4 regions of the Streptomyces roseoviridis genome follow, and region 1 is predicted to be linked to each of the others. Evidence: riboswitches for the same ligand, from Rfam matches in the RefSeq annotation. Region 1 holds a riboswitch; each other region holds the start of a gene.
What was found. Region 1 has a riboswitch for cyclic di-AMP ahead of ABD954_RS04185 (M23 family metallopeptidase). Riboswitches for the same ligand answer to the same signal wherever they lie in the genome.
Positions count from the first base shown of each region.

Region 1 (4,372 bases):
GACGCCCTCGCCGCCGTCGGCCGGGGCGCTGGGAACGGCTCCCGGAGCGGGGCGGACGCTCTCGCCCTCGGTGAGGGAGACCAGGCGCCCGAGCCGGTGCCCGCTGAGCCGGGCGTGCTGCGCGGCCTTGTCGTGGGCGTCGCGGTGGGCCGCCTCGCGGGCCCTGGCGCGCAGGCCGGTGGGGTCGGCGACGTCGAACACGACGCCGTTGACGCGGCCGGCGTCCCCCGTGGCGTCGCTGACGGCGCTGACGATCTGCCCGGTCCTGTCGATGTCGCGGACCTTCACGGAGAAGCTCTGTCCGGCCTGGTAGCCGGTCACCTTGCTCTCGCCCCCGCCGGACTGCGCGTACACCGGCGACAGGGACAGGCTCTCGGTGCGGATGTCCCGGTCGGCGACGCCCTGCTCGCGCAGCGCGGCGAGGAGCGCCTTGGCCGCCGCGCTCTGGGCGGCCATCGCCTCCTTGGCGGTCTTGCGGGTCGCCTCGACGCCGACCGAGACCACGGCCACGTCGGGCGCGGCGGCGGCCCGGCCGCTGCCGCTGACCGTCACGGTCGCCTGCGTGGCGGGCCGTACGGCGGCGGCCGCCGCGACGGTACCGGGGGCGGCGGCGAGCGCGGGCGCGGCGCCGGCGAGCAGCAGCCCCCCGAGCGCGGCGCCCACGGCGAGGGCGAGGGCCGGGGTACGGGCTCCGGTGGGGTGACGGGACGTCATGGGCGGTCCTTTCGGCAGTGGTTGCCGCGGCGGCTGCCGTGGTGCGGCGCGCACATCCCACCAGCCGCTCCCGGCGGCGCCCCCGCGCCACTCCTGGGCGGGCCCGATCCTTCACCTCTCCGTACCACCGGCGCCGTGGCGCGGCCCGGGGCCGCGCCCCCACCGCCTGGCGAGCGCCGGTGGCCTACAGGGGCATCAGGTCCGGACGCTTGGCCGCGACGTGGTCGCCGGAGCTCTCGCCGCGCAGGCGGCGCCCGATCCAGGGGACGAGGTACTCCCGCGCCCAGTGGATGTCGTCCTTGCGGACCTCCAGGGTGCCGCGCGCGGGCAGGGGCGGCCAGGGCTGCTCCGGGTCGGCCGGTACGGGCAGGCCGAGGACCTGGGCGGCGCGCATCGCGACGCGGGTGTGGCCCTCGGGTGACAGGTGGAGCCGGTCCTCGTCCCAGGCGCGGCGGTCCTGGACGGACCGGAGCGACCACAGGTCGAGGACGGGGCAGCCGTAGCGGTCGGCGATGGCCCGGACGTGCCCGTTGTACGTGGCGATCTTGCCGCGCAGGTGCTTGAGCAGGGGCACGTCGCGGGTGTCGAAGCCGGTCGTCACCATGACCGTGCCGACGGCGGACGTCAGGTCGGCGACGGCCCGCTCGAAGCGCTCGGCGACGTCGTCGGGGTCGGTGCCGGGGCGGATGATGTCGTTGCCGCCGGCGCAGAAGGTCACGAGGTCGGGGGCGAGTTCCTTGGCCCGCGGGACCTGTTCGACGACGATCTGGTCGAGGAGGCGTCCCCGTACCGCCAGGTTGGCGTAGCGGAAGTCGTGCTCCGGCAGCTGGTCGGCGAGGAGGACCGCGAACCGGTCCGCCCAGCCGACGAAGGTCCCGTCGGGCCCGGGGTCTCCGACGCCCTCGGTGAAGCTGTCACCGATCGCCGCGTACGACCCGAATGCGTTCATGTCTCTTGATGTCGAATCGTCTGCCACGGGAGCACATCATTCCCCTCCGGTTGTGACCTACGCGACCGTAAGGAGGGGTTGACGGTGGGTGACATATGCCACCGATAAAGATTGTCCCAAGCCGGAATACGCCGGGGCCCGGCACGTGGTGTGCCGGGCCCCGGGCGGACGCGCTGTCGGACGGTGTGTCAGATGCCCACGCCGTGCTGGCGGAGGTAGGCCAGCGGGTCGATGTCGGAGCCGTAGCCCGGACCCGTGCGGATCTCGAAGTGCAGGTGCGGGCCGGAGGAGTTGCCGGTCGAGCCGGACAGGCCGATCTGCTGGCCGCCGCTCACGGACTGGCCGGCGGAGACGGACAGCGAGGAGAGGTGGGCGTACTGCGAGTAGGTGCCGTCGGCGTGCCGGATGACGACCTCGTTGCCGTAGGCGCCGCTCCAGCCGGCCGAGTGGACGGTGCCGGCGCCGACCGCGCGGACGCTGGTGCCGGAGGAGGCGATGAAGTCGACACCGGTGTGGTAGCCGGAGGACCACATCGAGCCGGAGGCGCGGTACGGGGTGGAGACGCCGCCGCCGACGGGGGCGACCCAGCCGGAGGAGGAGGCCGCACCCGACGACGAGGAGGAGGAGGACGACGACGAGGCGGCCGTGGACGCGGAGGAGCCCGCGTCCGAGGAGCGCTCGGCGGCACGGGAGGCGCGCTGCTGGTCGCCGGAGGACTTGGCGGCGCTCTTGGCCTTGGGCGCGGCCTTGGCGGGGGCCTTGGGCGCGGCGGCCGGGGCCTTGGCGGTGGACGTGCCGCCGAGGGTGAGCTCCATGCCGGGCAGGATCAGCGAGGGGTTCTGGCCGATCACCTGACGGTTGTCGCGGTAGAGCTTCTGCCAGCCGCCGGCGAGGTCGTGCTCGTCGGCGATCTTGGACAGGTAGTCGCCGCGCACGACGGTGTACGTCGTGGGGGCGGCCTTCTTGCCGGCGGTCGCCGCGGCCGGGGCCTTGGCGGGGGCCGCGGCGGCGACGGCCTGCTGCGGAGCGGCGGCCGGGGCGGCCTGCTCGGCGGCGTGCGCGCCGGTGGCGCCGATGAGCGGGAGGGCGACGACGGCGCCTCCGGCGCCGGCGGCCACGAATCCACGGGTGATCGGGTTGGCCTTGGGACGGCGGTGCTTACCCTTCGCGGGCATGGCGAATTCCTCTCCGTCGCCTGCGAGGTGAGCTGTCGGGTTCGGACTGGAGATGTCCGGCCGCGCGGTCGCGCGGCTTCACCCCGAGCCGTCCTTCATCGAGGGATCGGCGTACTACCTGGGTCCCCCGCTCCTGCCTGGTACGGGTGGGTGCGGATTCCGGTCGGCGGCAGGATTCGGCGGTCCGTCCGGATTGAGCGCGACGCTAGACGAGGGGAGCCGACGGGAACAAGCCACTGTTTTCGCCGGAGTCGTGATCCCGGGAAATCCGACCGGAATTCCGGTCACCCTCCGTCGATGACGGCCCCTCGATTTCCCTTTCCACAAGGGAATTTGGAAAAGACGATCAGGCACGGTCCGTCACGTTTATGACGCTGCTCACGCCCGCTTCCCCATCTCCCCTGCAACCAGGGCGCGTTATACCTAAACCCTCAATTCGGACAGAACACCCATTCCTGCCCGAGGGGGTGCGTGCGAGGTCTCCCACCTGGATGATTGCCCCGAGAACCGATCTCGAGACCAGGAGCAACCGTGACGCAAGCGACGACCGAGCCCGAGCTCACCGGCGTACGCAACTTCCGCGATGTGGGCGGACTGCCGACCGTGGACGGCCGGACCGTGCGCCACGGAAGGCTCTTCCGCAGCGGACACCTGGCGCACGCCACCGCCGAGGACGCCGCCTTCCTCGCGGGCCTGGGGCTGCACACGGTCTTCGACTTCCGCAACGAGGCGGACCGGCGCGTGGAGGGGCCCGACGTGGAGCTCCCGGGCGTGCGGAACGTGAACATACCGCTGAGCGACCCCGCCGACGGCAAGGAGTTCTGGGCGCTCGTCCGCTCGGGCGACCTCGGTCAGCTGCGCGAGCTGCTCGGCGACGGCAAGGCCGCCGCCCGGATGTCCGGTTCGTACCGGAAGATCATGGTCGAGCGGACCGCCGAGCACAGCCGGATCCTGCACGCGATGGCGGAGGACAGCGTCCCCGCGCTGATGCACTGTGCCGCCGGCAAGGACCGGGCCGGCCTGTCGATCGCGGTCTCGCTGCTGGCCGTGGGCGTCGAGCGGGACGCGATCGAGGAGGACTACCTGAAGTCGAACGCGCCGCACCGCCGCTACAAGGTGCAGCGCAGCTCCACCGCCCCGGACGCCATGTCGCCGGAGGTGATGGAGCTGCTGAGCCCGCTGTTCGACGCGCGGGCGGAGTACCTGCGGGCGGCCTTCGAGACGATCGACGCGACCTGGGGCTCGGTGGACGCCTACCTCACCCAGGGGCTGCGGCTCTCCCCGGAGACCCGGGAACTGCTGCGCGAGCGGCTGCTCGACCAGGCGTGAGGACGGGCTGCCGGGCCTACTGGTTCTGGCCGCCCAGCATGAAGAGCAGATAGAGGAAGCCGGCGAAGAGGTGCCCGGCGACCAGGTAGGCGAAGAGGCGGAGCACCAGCCCCTTGGGGAACTTGCCGGCGCCGCGCTCCTCGCCGGTGACCGGTACGGACTTCTCGGACATGACGGTACCTTTCGGGATGTCAGCGGCGGTGCG
Region 1 covers NZ_BAAAWU010000001.1:968,354-972,725, forward strand. The annotation lists gene ABD954_RS04175 (SIMPL domain-containing protein) at 1-714, opposite strand, end outside; gene ABD954_RS04180 (SGNH/GDSL hydrolase family protein) at 899-1,663, opposite strand; gene ABD954_RS04185 (M23 family metallopeptidase) at 1,852-2,838, opposite strand; cyclic di-AMP (ydaO/yuaA leader) riboswitch at 2,843-2,997, opposite strand; gene ABD954_RS04190 (tyrosine-protein phosphatase) at 3,370-4,167, shown strand; gene ABD954_RS04195 (DUF6126 family protein) at 4,184-4,339, opposite strand; gene ABD954_RS04200 (helix-turn-helix domain-containing protein) at 4,359-4,372, opposite strand, start outside.

Region 2 (4,372 bases), 5.6 Mb from region 1:
CACCCGCACCCTCGACCCGTACTCGAAGCTGCTCTCCGAGCGGATCGTCTTCCTGGGCACGGCGATCGACGAGACCTCCGCCAACGACGTGATCGCGCAGTTCCTGTACCTCGACCACGCCGCCCCGGAGAGCGTCATCAGCCTCTACGTCAACTCCCCCGGCGGCTCGATCAGCGCGATGACCTCGGTGTACGACACGATCCGCACCGTCTCCTGCGAGGTGGAGACCATCTGCCTCGGCCAGGCGGTCGGCCCCGCCGCGGTGCTGCTCGCTGCGGGCACCACCGGGCGGCGGCTCACGCTGCCGGGCGCCCGGATCGTCCTCCAGCAGCCCACGCTGGACGAGCCGTTGCGCGGACAGCCGAGCGATCTCGACATCCACGCACGGGAGTTGCTGCGACAGCGCGCCCTGGTCGCCGGACTGCTCGCCGAGCGCACCGGAAGGGACCGCGAGCGCGTCGACGCCGACATCGACCGGACCACCGTCCTCGACGCGGCGGAAGCGGTGGCGTACGGCCTGGTGGACCACGTCGTCGAGAGCCGCCGCGGGCTCGCGGACGCCGGGAACGAGTGAGGCCGACGTGCTCCCGGAGCTGCCGCCGCTGCCCGCACTGACCCGCGCCGAGGGCGAGTTCGTCGACGCGTACCTCGAAGTAGTCGATCTGCTGGGCCGGATCAATCCATCCAGGACCTCGCATACCTATGGGGCGCTGCGTGCGGCGCAGGCGCTGGTGAGCCGCGCGGCGGCGCTGCGGGACGCGCTGACGCTCATGCACATGCGGGGCGAGAGCGAGGTGCACGCCGACACGCTGGCGCGTGCGCTCAGGACCCTGGACGGAGAGCGGCGCACGGGGCGCGTCACCGTCCCCGGGGACCAGGTGAGTTGACAGGGGGGCGTGTCGTGTCGAGGTCCACTCGGGGCACGGGGACCACGGAATCTCTCCCTCGTTCGGCGTAGTCGACGTATCGACATGTAACTCAGGTGAGTTGCGCAGCGGGTGTACGCATCTGGCGGAATCGGGCGTTCCAGCCCTGGTGAACGGCTCGTCCGGCAAACATCGCTGACCCCGAAACCCGACTGTCCACCCGTATGGATCAGTCGTGAGGAGCCTCACATATCGCCGTTTCAGCTCGGATTTGGGCCAGTGTGTGAGTCAAGATCCCTGTCGACGACAAGCCCCCGCCACCCGAGGCGGGGCGGTCCGGGCGGACGCCGAGTCCTGCCGCCGTCCCGGACGTCTGGTCGACAGGAGTGGATCGGCAGGAGTGGAGGACCCGAGCAATACGGGACGTCTCGCGCAGTGGGGGACGTTCCTCGGGGTGAAGCCGCAGCCGCGGCCGGGCATCTTCGCCTGCCCGAACCCGACAGGTCATCCTTCACAGGCGGCTGACGAAGGGTTGCGCATGACTGCGCAGATTCATGTCCCGTCCCTGCTGTCCCGGGCCGGAGCCGTCTCGGCTCTCACCCTCGCCGCCGTCGGCGGCACGCTGCTCGCCCCAGGAGCCGCGCCGGAGGCCCAGGCCGCGACCTCGTACGCCGGCAAGGCGTTGAACGTCGCGGCCTCGAAGAAGGGATCCCCCTACAAGTACGGCGCCGCGGGCCCCACCCGTTTCGACTGCTCGGGCCTCACGCTCTACTCGTTCAAGAAGGCGGGCAAGACGCTGCCCCGCACCGCGCAGCAGCAGTACAACAAGACCCGGCACATCTCCGCGTCCAGCCGGCAGAAGGGGGACCTCGTCTTCTTCCACTCGGGTGGAAGGGTGTACCACGTCGGTATCTACGCGGGTAACAACAAGATCTGGCACTCGCCCAAGCAGGGCTCCTGGGTGAAGCTCGACCGGATCTGGACGTCGAAGGTCCTCTACGGCCGGGTCCGCTGACGTCAGCCGGGAACCGCCGCCGGCCAGGGCAGGTCGATCCAGACGGTCTTCCCGCCCTCGGCCGTCGGCGTCACCGACAGCCGGCCGCCCGCCTCGGCGGCCAGCCAGCGGATGATGACCATCCCACGGCCGTTGTCCTGCTGGACCGCCGCCGGGAGGCGCTGGGGCCAGCGCGGATGGCTGTCCGTGACCCCGATGCGCAGCAGCTCGTCCCGCTCCAGGCTGACGTCCACCGTGAAGGTGGGCGACTGTCCGAAGGTGTGCTGCACGGCGTTGGTCGCCAGCTCCGAGACGATCAGCCGGACCGAGTCCGCGATGTCGGTGCCGTCGCCGAGGCCCCAGGAGGAGAGGACCTCGGCGACGTACCGCCGGGCGGTCGCGACCGAGGCGGGATCGCTCGGCAGCGTGAGGGTTGCTTCCTGGTGGTCTGCCATGGCGACGCTGTCCCTTTCCCACCGGGCCCCGCCCGGATTGCGCTTCGCGTCAGAGTGCCACCGATCGTGCCGTCCCGAGGGGCGATCCACCGCGATATACGGATGACTGTCGCTCGAAGCAGTGAACCGTCCGACGGGCGAGCGGATCGGCGCCGGGCCCCAGGGGCGACCGGGGCGCGCGAACCGAGCGGACCGGGTGCACGCGAGCCCAGCGGACCGGGTGCACGCCCGACTCGCCATGCCTGCACGGCCGTTGAGCGGGCAGACGGACCGTATGACCGTTTCCAAGACGACCCTCCTCGTCCTCGACAGCAGCGATCCCGAACCCCTCGCCCGCTTCTACGCCGCCCTGCTCGGCGCCACCGTCGAACCGGCCGACGGCGACCCCGACCTGCTCCTGCTCCACTCCTCCGCCGGCCCCGCCCTCGGCATCCGCCGCGACCCCGGCCAGGCGCCGCCGAGCTGGCCGCGCCCGGAGGACTCCCAGCAGGCCCATCTGCACATCCTGGTCGCCGCCGACGCGCTCGACGAGGCCGAGCGGGAGGCGATCTCCCTGGGCGCCCGCCCGGTCGCCGCCGAACGCAACGGCACCCGGCTCGACCGGCGCACCGACGTGCGCCGCTACACGGACCCGGCCGGCCACGCCTTCGTGCTGGCTCCGTCACGGGACGCCGAACGGAGCGTTTCACCCTGATCCGGCGGGGCAGCCGCGTACACACCCGTCCCCCGCATCCAGAGCCCAGGAGGGTGATCATGAGCCACCACGAGCGCCGACGTACGCTGCCCGCCGACCGGCCGCCCCGCACCACCCCGTCCCAGGCCGTCGGGGAGAGCGGCGACGCCGAGGCCCGCAGGGAGGCCGAGGAGGCCGCACGGGGCCGTCTCGGCGACGCCGCGCCCGACGACCACGGCATGGACGCCAAGCGGCAGTCCCCGGGCCTCGGCCGCGAGGAACAGCGCCGCCCGCACGGACGCAGGGGTGAGGCCGGAGAGGGACCCGACGGCTCCGACGAAGGACGCGGTCCCGCCGACACGGGCCACGACCACTGACGGCCGGGCCCCGACCGGGTGGTCCCGCCCACTGACGGCCGGGCCCCGACCGGGTGCCGCTCCCCCCCCTCGCGTTCGGGACCGTCACAGCAGCACCGGTGCCACTGCTGTCACCGGTGTCACTGCTGTCACCGGGTCATTGCTGTCGCCGGTGTCACCGGCGCGCGGGGCCCGTCTCAGGCCGAGACGGGCGTACGGGTCAGGGCCGTGCGCAGCGCGAAGACACCGAGCAGGCCGCCCGCCGCGAAGCGCTGAGCGGTCATCACACGGGGCCGCGCTGCCAGGTAGCCCGACACCCGTGCGGCACCCAGCATGATCAGACCGTTCACCGTGACCCCCACGACGATCTGCACCGCGCCGAGCTGGAGGAGCTGTGCCCAGGCCGGACCCGCCTGCGGGTCCATGAACTGGGGCAGCAGAGCGGCGTACATGAGGGCGATCTTGGGGTTGAGCAGATTGGTCAGGAGCCCCGTCGAGAAGAGGCGGGCGTCGGAGACGGGCGGCAGGTCCCCGGCCGGGGCGAAGGGCGAACGACCACCCGGCCTGAGCATGTCCCAGGCCAGGTAGGCCAGGTAGGCGGCCCCGGCGAGCTTGACCACCGTGAAGGCGAGCGGCACGGCGGCGAACAGCGCGGACAGGCCCGCGGCCGCGGCCAGCAGATAGCAGACGAAGCCCACCGCGGTCCCGCTCAGGCCGACCAGGCCGGCCCTGCGCCCCTGGGTGATGGCGCGGGAGGCGAGGTGGATCATGTTCGGTCCCGGAGTCAGGGCCATGCCCAGCTCGACCAGGGCCACTCCTCCCATCGCGGCCGGGCTGATCACGTGACGGCTCCGATCGTCGGCCGGGTGTTCGGACCCCGGCGTGGACGGCGCCCGGCGGCGTCGGGCGCCGGGCGCGACTCGGCGGTGCCGGCGTCGCCCGCCTCAGAATACGGCGCCGTACGCCGGACCCGGCGGGCGCCTGGCCCCCGTCCGGCCGACGCCCCGACGCCCGGCCCGCGCCCGCGC
Region 2 covers NZ_BAAAWU010000001.1:6,594,397-6,598,768, reverse strand. The annotation lists gene ABD954_RS29855 (ATP-dependent Clp protease proteolytic subunit) at 1-574, shown strand, start outside; gene ABD954_RS29850 (hypothetical protein) at 582-887, shown strand; cyclic di-AMP (ydaO/yuaA leader) riboswitch at 1,281-1,401, shown strand; gene ABD954_RS29845 (C40 family peptidase) at 1,405-1,881, shown strand; gene ABD954_RS29840 (ATP-binding protein) at 1,884-2,315, opposite strand; gene ABD954_RS29835 (VOC family protein) at 2,590-3,009, shown strand; gene ABD954_RS29830 (hypothetical protein) at 3,069-3,365, shown strand; gene ABD954_RS29825 (LysE family translocator) at 3,542-4,186, opposite strand.
Region 2: it holds a riboswitch for cyclic di-AMP, as region 1 does, so the genes downstream of both, ABD954_RS29845 (C40 family peptidase) here and ABD954_RS04185 (M23 family metallopeptidase) in region 1, are expected to answer to the same signal.

Region 3 (4,372 bases), 3.6 Mb from region 1:
CTCCCCGTGTCACGCGCCTTGTTCAAACGTACGTCCCCGCACACGGTACGGGACCGAGTGCGGGGACGTAGGTAACCGGGCTTTCGCCGGATCAGCCCTTGAAGCGCGGGAACGCGCTGCGGCCGGCGTAGACGGCGGCGTCGTCGAGGATCTCCTCGATGCGCAGGAGCTGGTTGTACTTGGCGACGCGCTCGGAACGGGCCGGGGCGCCGGTCTTGATCTGGCCGCAGTTGGTGGCGACGGCCAGGTCGGCGATGGTGACGTCCTCGGTCTCGCCGGAGCGGTGGGACATCATGCACTTGAAGCCGTTGCGCTGGGCGAGCTCGACGGCGTCGAGGGTCTCGGTCAGCGAGCCGATCTGGTTGACCTTGACCAGGAGGGCGTTCGCGGAGCCCTCCTCGATGCCGCGGGCGAGGCGCTCGGGGTTGGTGACGAACAGGTCGTCGCCGACGAGCTGCACCTTGGTGCCGAGCTTCTCGGTGATGGCCTTCCAGCCGGCCCAGTCGTCCTCGAACAGCGGGTCCTCGATGGAGACCAGCGGGTACGCGGAGACGAGCTCCTCGTAGTACTCGGTCATCTCGGCGGCCGAGCGGGACTTGCCCTCGAACTTGTACGAGCCGTCCTTGTAGAACTCGGAGGCGGCGACGTCGAGCGCGAGCGCGATGTCCTTGCCGGGGACGTAGCCGGCCTGCTTGATGGCCTCGAGGATGAGGTCGAGGGCCTCGCGGTTGGAGCCGAGGTTCGGGGCGAAGCCGCCCTCGTCGCCGAGGCCGGTGGACAGGCCCTTGTCCTTCAGGACCTTCTTGAGGGTGTGGTAGACCTCGGTGCCCCAGCGCAGGGCCTCGGAGAAGGACTCCGCGCCGATCGGCGCGATCATGAACTCCTGGATGTCCACGTTGGAGTCGGCGTGCGAGCCGCCGTTCAGGATGTTCATCATCGGAACGGGCAGCAGGTGCGCGTTCGGGCCGCCGAGGTAGCGGAAGAGCGGCAGGTCGGAGGCCTCGGAGGCGGCGTGCGCGACGGCGAGGGAGACGCCGAGGATGGCGTTGGCGCCGAGGGAGGACTTGTCCGGGGTGGCGTCCAGGTCGAACATCGCCTGGTCGATCAGGCGCTGCTCGGTGGCGTCGTAACCGACCAGCTCGGGGCCGATCTGCTCGATGACGGCGAGAACGGCCTTCTCCACGCCCTTGCCCTGGTAACGGTTGGGGTCACCGTCGCGGAGCTCGAGGGCCTCGAACGCACCGGTGGAGGCACCGGACGGAACGGCAGCACGGCCGGTGCTGCCGTCGTCGAGGCCGACCTCGACCTCGACCGTGGGGTTGCCTCGGGAGTCCAGGATTTCCCGGGCTACGACGACGTCGATGGACGGCACGAGCATCTCCTTCTGGGATGTGACGCTGGTTGTGACGCATGCGGCAAGGTCTCGTTCGCCTTGCGACAAGAGCCTAACCGCCCGGGGGCCTCCGGCCAGCCGGGCGCCCGCCCCCTGGGACGAAAAAGGACCCGAGGGCATGCATCTCGGGTCGAAACCCCCTCACCTACTCATCGGTAGGGCGGGGCGGGGCAGACCCCGGCCCGGAGCGCACGGGGGAAGGGCGCTCCGGGCCGGGGTGGTCACCGCGGGGTGGGGCAGTCGCCGGACTACTTCAGGTGGAGCTGCTGGCCCGGGTAGATGAGGTCGGCGTCCTGGACGACGTCCTTGTTCAGCTCGAACAGCTTCTCCCAGCCGCCCTTGACGCCGTGCGCCTGGGCGATCTTGCTGAGGGTGTCGCCGGTCACGACCTTGTACTCGCCGTCGCCCTTCTTGACCTTCTTGCCGGTCGGGGTGGTGACGGTCTGCTTCGACTCGCTCTTCTTGGCCGTGCTCTTCGGCGCGGTGCGCTGCTCGCTGCGGGTGGTCGGCTGCTCGGCCTTCCGCTCCGGCTGCGGCTGCGCCTGCTCGGCGGAGCCGCCGTCGTACGAGGCGCCGGACAGACCCACGCCGCAGCTCGGCCACGCGCCCTTGCCCTGGCCCGCGAGGACCTTCTCGGCGACGGCGATCTGCTGGGACTTGGAGGCCTGGTCGGCGGTGGGGGCGTAGGCGGTGCCGCCGTACGCGGCCCAGGTGGAGGCCGAGAACTGCAGGCCGCCGTAGTAGCCGTTGCCGGTGTTGATGGACCAGTTGCCGCCGGACTCGCACTGGGCGACGGCGTCCCACTCGGAGGCGGTGGCGGCCGAGGCCGAGGACGCGCCCATCAGCGGGGCGGCGATGGCGACGCCGGCGGCACCGGCGAGCGCGACGGCCCGGGTGGCCTTGGAGGAACGACGGTGTTTGCCCTTGCCGGAAAGCAGCATGGAAATCTCCCTCACCGACGCCTGCGAGGTGAGCTGTCGGGTTCGGGCCGATGGGGCCTCCCCGGTTCCGTCCGGAACCCGGGAGGAATTGCCCGGCCGCGTGACGTGCACGCGGCTTCACCCCAAGCCGGTCGTCGGCCGCCCGTCTCGGGCGGCCGGGGCCGGCGACTTACCTGGGTCCCCCGCTCCTGCCTTCGGCGCTTGCGCGACGACTGTTCCCATCGACCGGCGGCAGGATTCGGCGTTCCCGGTCGGCGGGGCCCGCGGTGGCGAGCGGTCACGACCGTAGACACAGACCCGGGGGAAGTTCAAAGACCCTCAAGCCGGGAAAATCGCCCCTACTTGCACTCCGTCAGGTGGTGTTTGCGCAGGTGAGGGGCGACGCGAGCAAAGTTTGCGGACGTGACACGCCCGTTCGACAAGAGAGACCCATGTCTCACTCGCACAGAACGGACATTAGCCCTCGAACTACCCTCCGAGCGGGGCCGATTCGGGCAGGAGTTCCAGGCTCTGACCAGGGAGGATGAGATCCGGGTCGGCGCCGACCGTCTCCTTGTTGGCGTCGTAGAGGGCGCCCCAGCCGCCGAGAAGACCGTTCTCCCGCGCAATGTCCGACAGACTGTCACCCGGCTTGACGGTGTATTCGTCCGTCTTGCCCGAATCGTCGCCGGTCACTCCGCCCTTCGCCGCGTCGGCCGGCGCCGCGTGGCGCCCGGATTCGGAGCTGGTGTCCGTCATGCCCGGTTCTTCTGTCGCGGCGTCACCCCGGTGCTTGCCGGTGCCGGGAGCGGTCGAGCCCGGCGCACCGGGCGTACCCGGCGTAACGGATGCATCCGGCGTTACGGGCGTACGGGGCGTGACGACGCTGCCCGGGGTGCCGGGGGCGACGGGGCTGCCGGGGGTCGCGGGCGCGGTCGGGGTCCCCGTCGAGGGGCCCGTCGGGGAGCCCGCCGAGGGACCCGTCGACGGAGTGGCCGGAGCGGTCGGCGCGGCGGGGGTCGTGGCCGTCGCCGAAGGCTCGGCGGCGGGGGTCCCGGTACCGGTGGTGCCGGCCGGCAGGCCGTCGGTGCGGTTGGACTCGGGGACGGGCCCCGTGGACTTCTTGGGGGTGACGCCGGGACCCGGGTCGACGGCCGGAGCCTTGCCGTCGTTCGTCAGGCCGGCGATCGGGGCGCAGGTGTCCCACTGGGTGTCGCCGGCGGCGAGCGCCTTCTCGGCGATCGCTATCTGCTGCGCGCGGCTGGCGAGGTCGGCGCTCGGGGCGTAGGCGAGGCCGCCGTGCCGCTCCCAGCTCTCCTGGGTGAACTGGAGCCCGCCGTACAGCCCGTTGCCGAAGTTGGCACTCCAGGCCCCGCCCGACTCGCATTCGGCGACCCTGTCCCAGGTCGCCGCGTCGGCGGCCGAGGCGGAACCGGCGGCGAGCAACGGCAGCGCCATGGCCGATCCGGTGACGCCCGCGGCGACGACGAGAGCGGGGGCCTGGCGGGGTCTGCGGTGACGTCCGTTTCCGGAGCGCATACGGAGAGCCTTTCGCGTGACTGCTGAGGTTGCGGGTGAACGTAGCGGCATGTGAGCGGAAGTCACAAGCCGATGCAGCCCCGATCACGCGAAGATCACATTTCTGATGTGGCGTCAGTCACCGGGCGACGGTGCCCTCCGGGGCGAAGGCCACCGGAAGGGTGCGAAGTCCCCGCATGATGAGCCCGCCGCGCCACCGCAGTTCCTCCGGTTCGACGCCAAGTCGCAGGTCCGGCAGGCGGGTCAGCAGGGTCGCGAGCGCCGTCTGCCCCTCCAGGCGGGCCAGCGGCGCCCCCAGGCAGTAGTGGATGCCGTGCCCGTACCCGAGGTGCTGGTTGTCGCGCCGGGCGAGGTCGAGCGTGTCCGGAGCGTCGAACCGCTCCGGGTCCCGGTCCGCGGCCGCGAGCACCACGAGCACCGGGTCACCGGCCGGGATCTCCTGCCCGCCGATGGCCAGCGGCCGGGTGGCGAACCGCCAGGTCGCCAGCTCCACCGGCCCGTCGTAGCGCAGCAGCTCCTC
Region 3 covers NZ_BAAAWU010000001.1:4,555,626-4,559,997, reverse strand. The annotation lists gene eno (phosphopyruvate hydratase) at 92-1,378, opposite strand; gene ABD954_RS20700 (transglycosylase family protein) at 1,642-2,334, opposite strand; cyclic di-AMP (ydaO/yuaA leader) riboswitch at 2,338-2,544, opposite strand; gene ABD954_RS20695 (transglycosylase family protein) at 2,803-3,852, opposite strand; gene ABD954_RS20690 (cytochrome P450 family protein) at 3,971-4,372, opposite strand, start outside.
Region 3: it holds a riboswitch for cyclic di-AMP, as region 1 does, so the genes downstream of both, ABD954_RS20700 (transglycosylase family protein) here and ABD954_RS04185 (M23 family metallopeptidase) in region 1, are expected to answer to the same signal.

Region 4 (4,372 bases), 590 kb from region 1:
GCCGGCCACGACGCGGGAGCGGCCCGTACGGACGGCGACGGGCCCGAGGAGAGCGCGGACGGGGGACCGGACGCGCGACCGGGCGACTGAGCCGGGCGAGCCGCCTCGGTCAGGAAGTCACCGAGTCACCACCGCGTCACCGGGCATCGAAGCACCGGGCATCGCGTCACCGGGCATCGAATCACCGGTCACCGCGTCACCGGGCACGGAGCCACCGGGCACCGGGGCACATCGCCGGGCGTTCACGCGGGGCGGACCGAGACGAGTACGCCGATCTTGTCGATGCGGTGCTCGGGGTTGCCCAGGGCGTCCCGCCAGTAGTTGCCCGCCGCGTCGTCCTCCGGCGTCGCGCAGGTGGAGAGCGTGATCACCGCGCGCGTGGGCTTCTCGCCCGGAGCCCCGGGCACGGCGGCACGCTGCTCGGCGAGGGACCGCGCGGAGCGGAAGGAGGTGGTACGGGTCTCGGTGATCCGGTACTCGTACACCTCGCGGCCCGCGGTCACGAACACCCGGTCGCCCACGTCGACGGCCGGCAGGTCCCGCAGCGGTCCGCCGGCCGAGAGCCGGTGCGCCGTCACCAGGTAGTTGCCGACGTCGCCCGGTCCCACTCCGCCGCGCCTGCCGTAGGGGCTCGCGGCCACGCCACGGTCCTGGATCCGGGTGCCGGCCCGGTCGTCGGTCGTGCCCTCGTACGGCACCACCCGCAGGTCCCTGACCCCGATGGACGGTATGTCCAGGTCGGCCGGCCGGGGCCGTGGGACCGGGGTGGGGGGCGGTGCGGGCACGGGCGCCGAGGCGGGCGGGGACGTGCTCGCGCGCTCCGCCGGCGGCGGCGAGGCGGATGCCGGGATCTGCGACTTCCCGTCGGCGCTCCGACTCGTGCCGGGAGCGCAGCCGAGGAGCACCCCGACGACCGTCATGACGACGGCCACGACGAGCACGACGGCCCGGCGCGAGCCGGGACCGGCACGGGCACCGTTACGGGGACGGACAGCGCGACGAGATCGGTTCATGATCACCCACCGTGGGGCGGGACGGCGAGGTGCCGTCGGAAGGGCCCCGACACCTCCACGCTACGCGCTGCCGCCCCTGGGGGCGCGGGACGGCAGCAAGGGCAAATCGGTCGATGTCCTCTTATTCATCCTCAATGCCGGAATGGTGAATTGAGTGACGCAAGGGCGGTATTCCTCCGGTAAAAGGCGGACCCCGCCCCTCGGGTGATCTGAATCACGCCGCGAAGAACGGCCGTGAGCCCGACGGGGCGTCAAGTGCGAGAACGCGGAAAAGTGTTGACGAAACGTCGCCGGAAAATCGGGATGATCCTTTCCGTTGATCTTCCTCACCTATTTGCTTTGATTAATTCCCGTCTTGTTATCGCGCTTTGTCTTCGCATACGGTCACGCGTCAACCGGATGGAAACGCCGAGTCCTGCCACCGTCCGGTCACCACACTCACGACCCTTCCGGCAGGAGCGGGGGACCCACGTTCTCCGCCGTGTCCGGCGTCACGGACACGGCTCGGGGTGAAGCCGCGCGCGCCGCGGCCGGGCATCTCCTGCCCGAACCCGACAGCTCACCTCGCAGGCGAAGGAGAGGAACTCGCCATGCGTGGTCACGGGAAGCACCGTCGCCCCAAGAACGCCCCGCTCGCTCGTGGTCTCGCCGCCGCCGGCCTCACGGGCAGCGCGGCACTCGCCCTGCCGCTGGCCGGGGCGACGAGCGCCGGAGCGGTCGCTCCGCAGGGAACGCCCTCCGTCGCAGTCGTAAAGGCGGCCACCGTCAAAACGGCGCCGAAGACCGGACTGGTGAAGTACACCGTCGTCTCCGGCGACTCGCTTTCGAAGATCGCGCACAAGTACGCGGTGCCGGGCGGGTGGAAGAAGCTCTACCGCGACAACCAGGCCGCCGTGGGCGCCGACCCCAGCCTCATCAGGCCCGGCCTGAAGCTCACCGTCCACGCCGAGGCGAAGGGCAGGGACAAGTCCGCGCCGCGCGCCGACCGCTCGGCCGAGCGCACGACGGTGAAGCGCTCCTCGGCCCAGGGCGCCGCCGCGGCACGCCCCGCCGCGGCGGTCCGGGCGGCGGCCCCGAAGGCCGCCACCTACGCGAACAACCTCGACGGGTGGATCCGCGAGTCGCTCGACATCATGGCCGCCAAGGGCATCCCCGGCAGCTACGACGGCATCTACCGCAACATCATGCGCGAGTCCTCCGGCAACCCGCTGGCCATCAACAACTGGGACTCCAACGCCGCCGCCGGCACCCCCTCCAAGGGCCTGCTCCAGGTGATCGACCCGACGTTCCGGGCCTACCACGTGGCCGGCACCCCCTTCGACCCGTACGACCCCGTCGCCAACATCACCGCGGCCTGCAACTACGCGGCCGACCGGTACGGCTCCATCGACAACGTCTTCGGCGCCTACTGAGCCGTTACGGAACCGACAGGACCGCGCCCGCCTTCCGGCGGGCGCGGTCCTGTGCTCATCAGGCCAGCGCGGCGGCTCACTCGCCGTCCAGGCCGCGGAGCTCCTCGCCCTCGGGGCCCCGGCCCCGTGCCGTGTCCGAACCGACGGGACCACGACCGTCTCCCGCGCGTCCGGGCGGTAGCGGCGTCACTCGCGGCGCAGCGCGTCCTTCGCGCGGTCCAGGAGCGCCGCGAACGGGCCGACCGTCCACTGGGCGGCGGGCGACCCGGCGGTCCGGGGATGGGGATGCGTGGGGGCCATGCGCTCGACGGTCCGCAGCCGGCGTCCCATCGAACGGCGGTCGTCGATGCCGCACTCGGCGCGGATCCGGGGGAACTCCTCCTGCTCCTCGTGCCGCGCGTGGTCCTCGACCGCCTGCTGGAAGGCCCTGAGCCGGGCGTCGAACTCCGGGCTGTGCACGTCGAGCTGCTCCAGTTCGGCCAGCTTCTTGTTGGCCTGCGACTCCTCCTCGTTCCGGGCCTCGGCCTCCTCCTTGCCGGCCACCCGCTTGGCCACCGGCCGCAGGATCATCTCCTCGGCCGTCTCGTGGACGGCGAGCAGGGCACGCAGCTCGTCGAAGCACTGCTGCTTGGCGTCCTTCTCGGATTCGAGCGTCTCGGCGAAGAGCTGCCGGATCCGGTCGTGCTGTTCGAGCAGCTGCTCCAGGATGTCGTCCTCGGGCTGGACCGTGCGGGGCGAACCGCTCGTCATCCTGCTCATGACCTCTCCTTCGGCGTGGTGATCGGGTCGCGGACGCCGTCGCCCCGGTGCGTCGTCGAGCGGGTACGCCGTCGTCCTCGCTCCGCGTCTAGCCCGTCACCGTCCGGGCAAACCCCCACCAACGCTCTCAAAGCCCGCGAAGCGGTACCCACGAAGCAGCTCCGAACCCCCGTAAGCTCCGCACCCCACAGCACCTGCGCCACTCGGCACCGGCTCCCGCCGTCCCTCACGCGCCGGGTCGCGAGCCCTCCTCCCGAATACCGCCCGACAGACGCGTGCGCACCAGCGCCGCCGCCAGCCTGGCCACGTCGTCCGGCGGTACGTGGCGGGCGAGACCGGCCGCGGTGTGCGGGAGCCCGAGGGCCCCGGCGGTCGCGAGGGAGCGTTCGTCGAAGAACGGGCGCAGCTCCGGCCAGACGGCCTGGGCCTCGCGGCAGAAGATGCCGGCGCCGACCGGCCCGATCCTCGGCACCTCCCGCAGCAGCGAGCGGAGCGCGTCCCGGTCGCCGCCCGCCTCTTCCCGGAGCTTGCGCAGGTCCCCGCCGAAGCGGTCCAGGACCAGCTCGGCGCCCTCGCCGAGCGCGGTCGCCGTGCTCTCGTCGTAGCGCACGTAGCGCGCACGCCCGAGGGCGTCCACCCGCCGCTGCCAGGCCGAGTCCGCCATGGCCCGCGGCGTGCGCAGCCCGTCCGAGAACAGCTCGCGCGCGGCCGCCGTGGCCGTACCGGCGCTGATCCGGACCGAGGACAGCACGGTCAGGACGAGGAGCTGGTAGAGCGGCGCCGGCTTGTCGCGCAGGCTGATGCCGGCCTCCTCGGCGTAGGTGCGTCCGTGCGCGCGCAGCAGTCCGGCGATCGACTCGGAGGTTCGCATGACGTCGCTCCTCTTCTGTGCCCGGCGGTTCGGCCCAGGAGGCCGGCCCTCGCCCCCGCCCGGTTACCCGCCGACGGGCTCCCCACCCGCCCGGCGGGCCGCCCGGGGCCGCCCGCCGGGCGTGCGCGCACGGCGAGGCCGGTGCCCCGGGGCGGGGCGGCGTTCGCGCAGCCGCCGTCGCGGTCCCGGGAGCTCCTGGGGGGGGCGGCCGTCCGGGGGCCCGCGCCCGGCGGGTCAGCCGTGGGGACGGGGGAGGGGGCGCTCGTTCCATCCCGCGACGACGGGGAGGCCGTGCTCCGTGGACAGCCGCCCGAGCG
Region 4 covers NZ_BAAAWU010000001.1:373,862-378,233, reverse strand. The annotation lists gene ABD954_RS01710 (DUF6213 family protein) at 1-90, shown strand, start outside; gene ABD954_RS01705 (class E sortase) at 243-1,013, opposite strand; cyclic di-AMP (ydaO/yuaA leader) riboswitch at 1,445-1,599, shown strand; gene ABD954_RS01700 (transglycosylase SLT domain-containing protein) at 1,604-2,425, shown strand; gene ABD954_RS01695 (hemerythrin domain-containing protein) at 2,612-3,184, opposite strand; gene ABD954_RS01690 (endonuclease) at 3,411-4,055, opposite strand; gene ABD954_RS01685 (histidine phosphatase family protein) at 4,290-4,372, opposite strand, start outside.
Region 4: it holds a riboswitch for cyclic di-AMP, as region 1 does, so the genes downstream of both, ABD954_RS01700 (transglycosylase SLT domain-containing protein) here and ABD954_RS04185 (M23 family metallopeptidase) in region 1, are expected to answer to the same signal.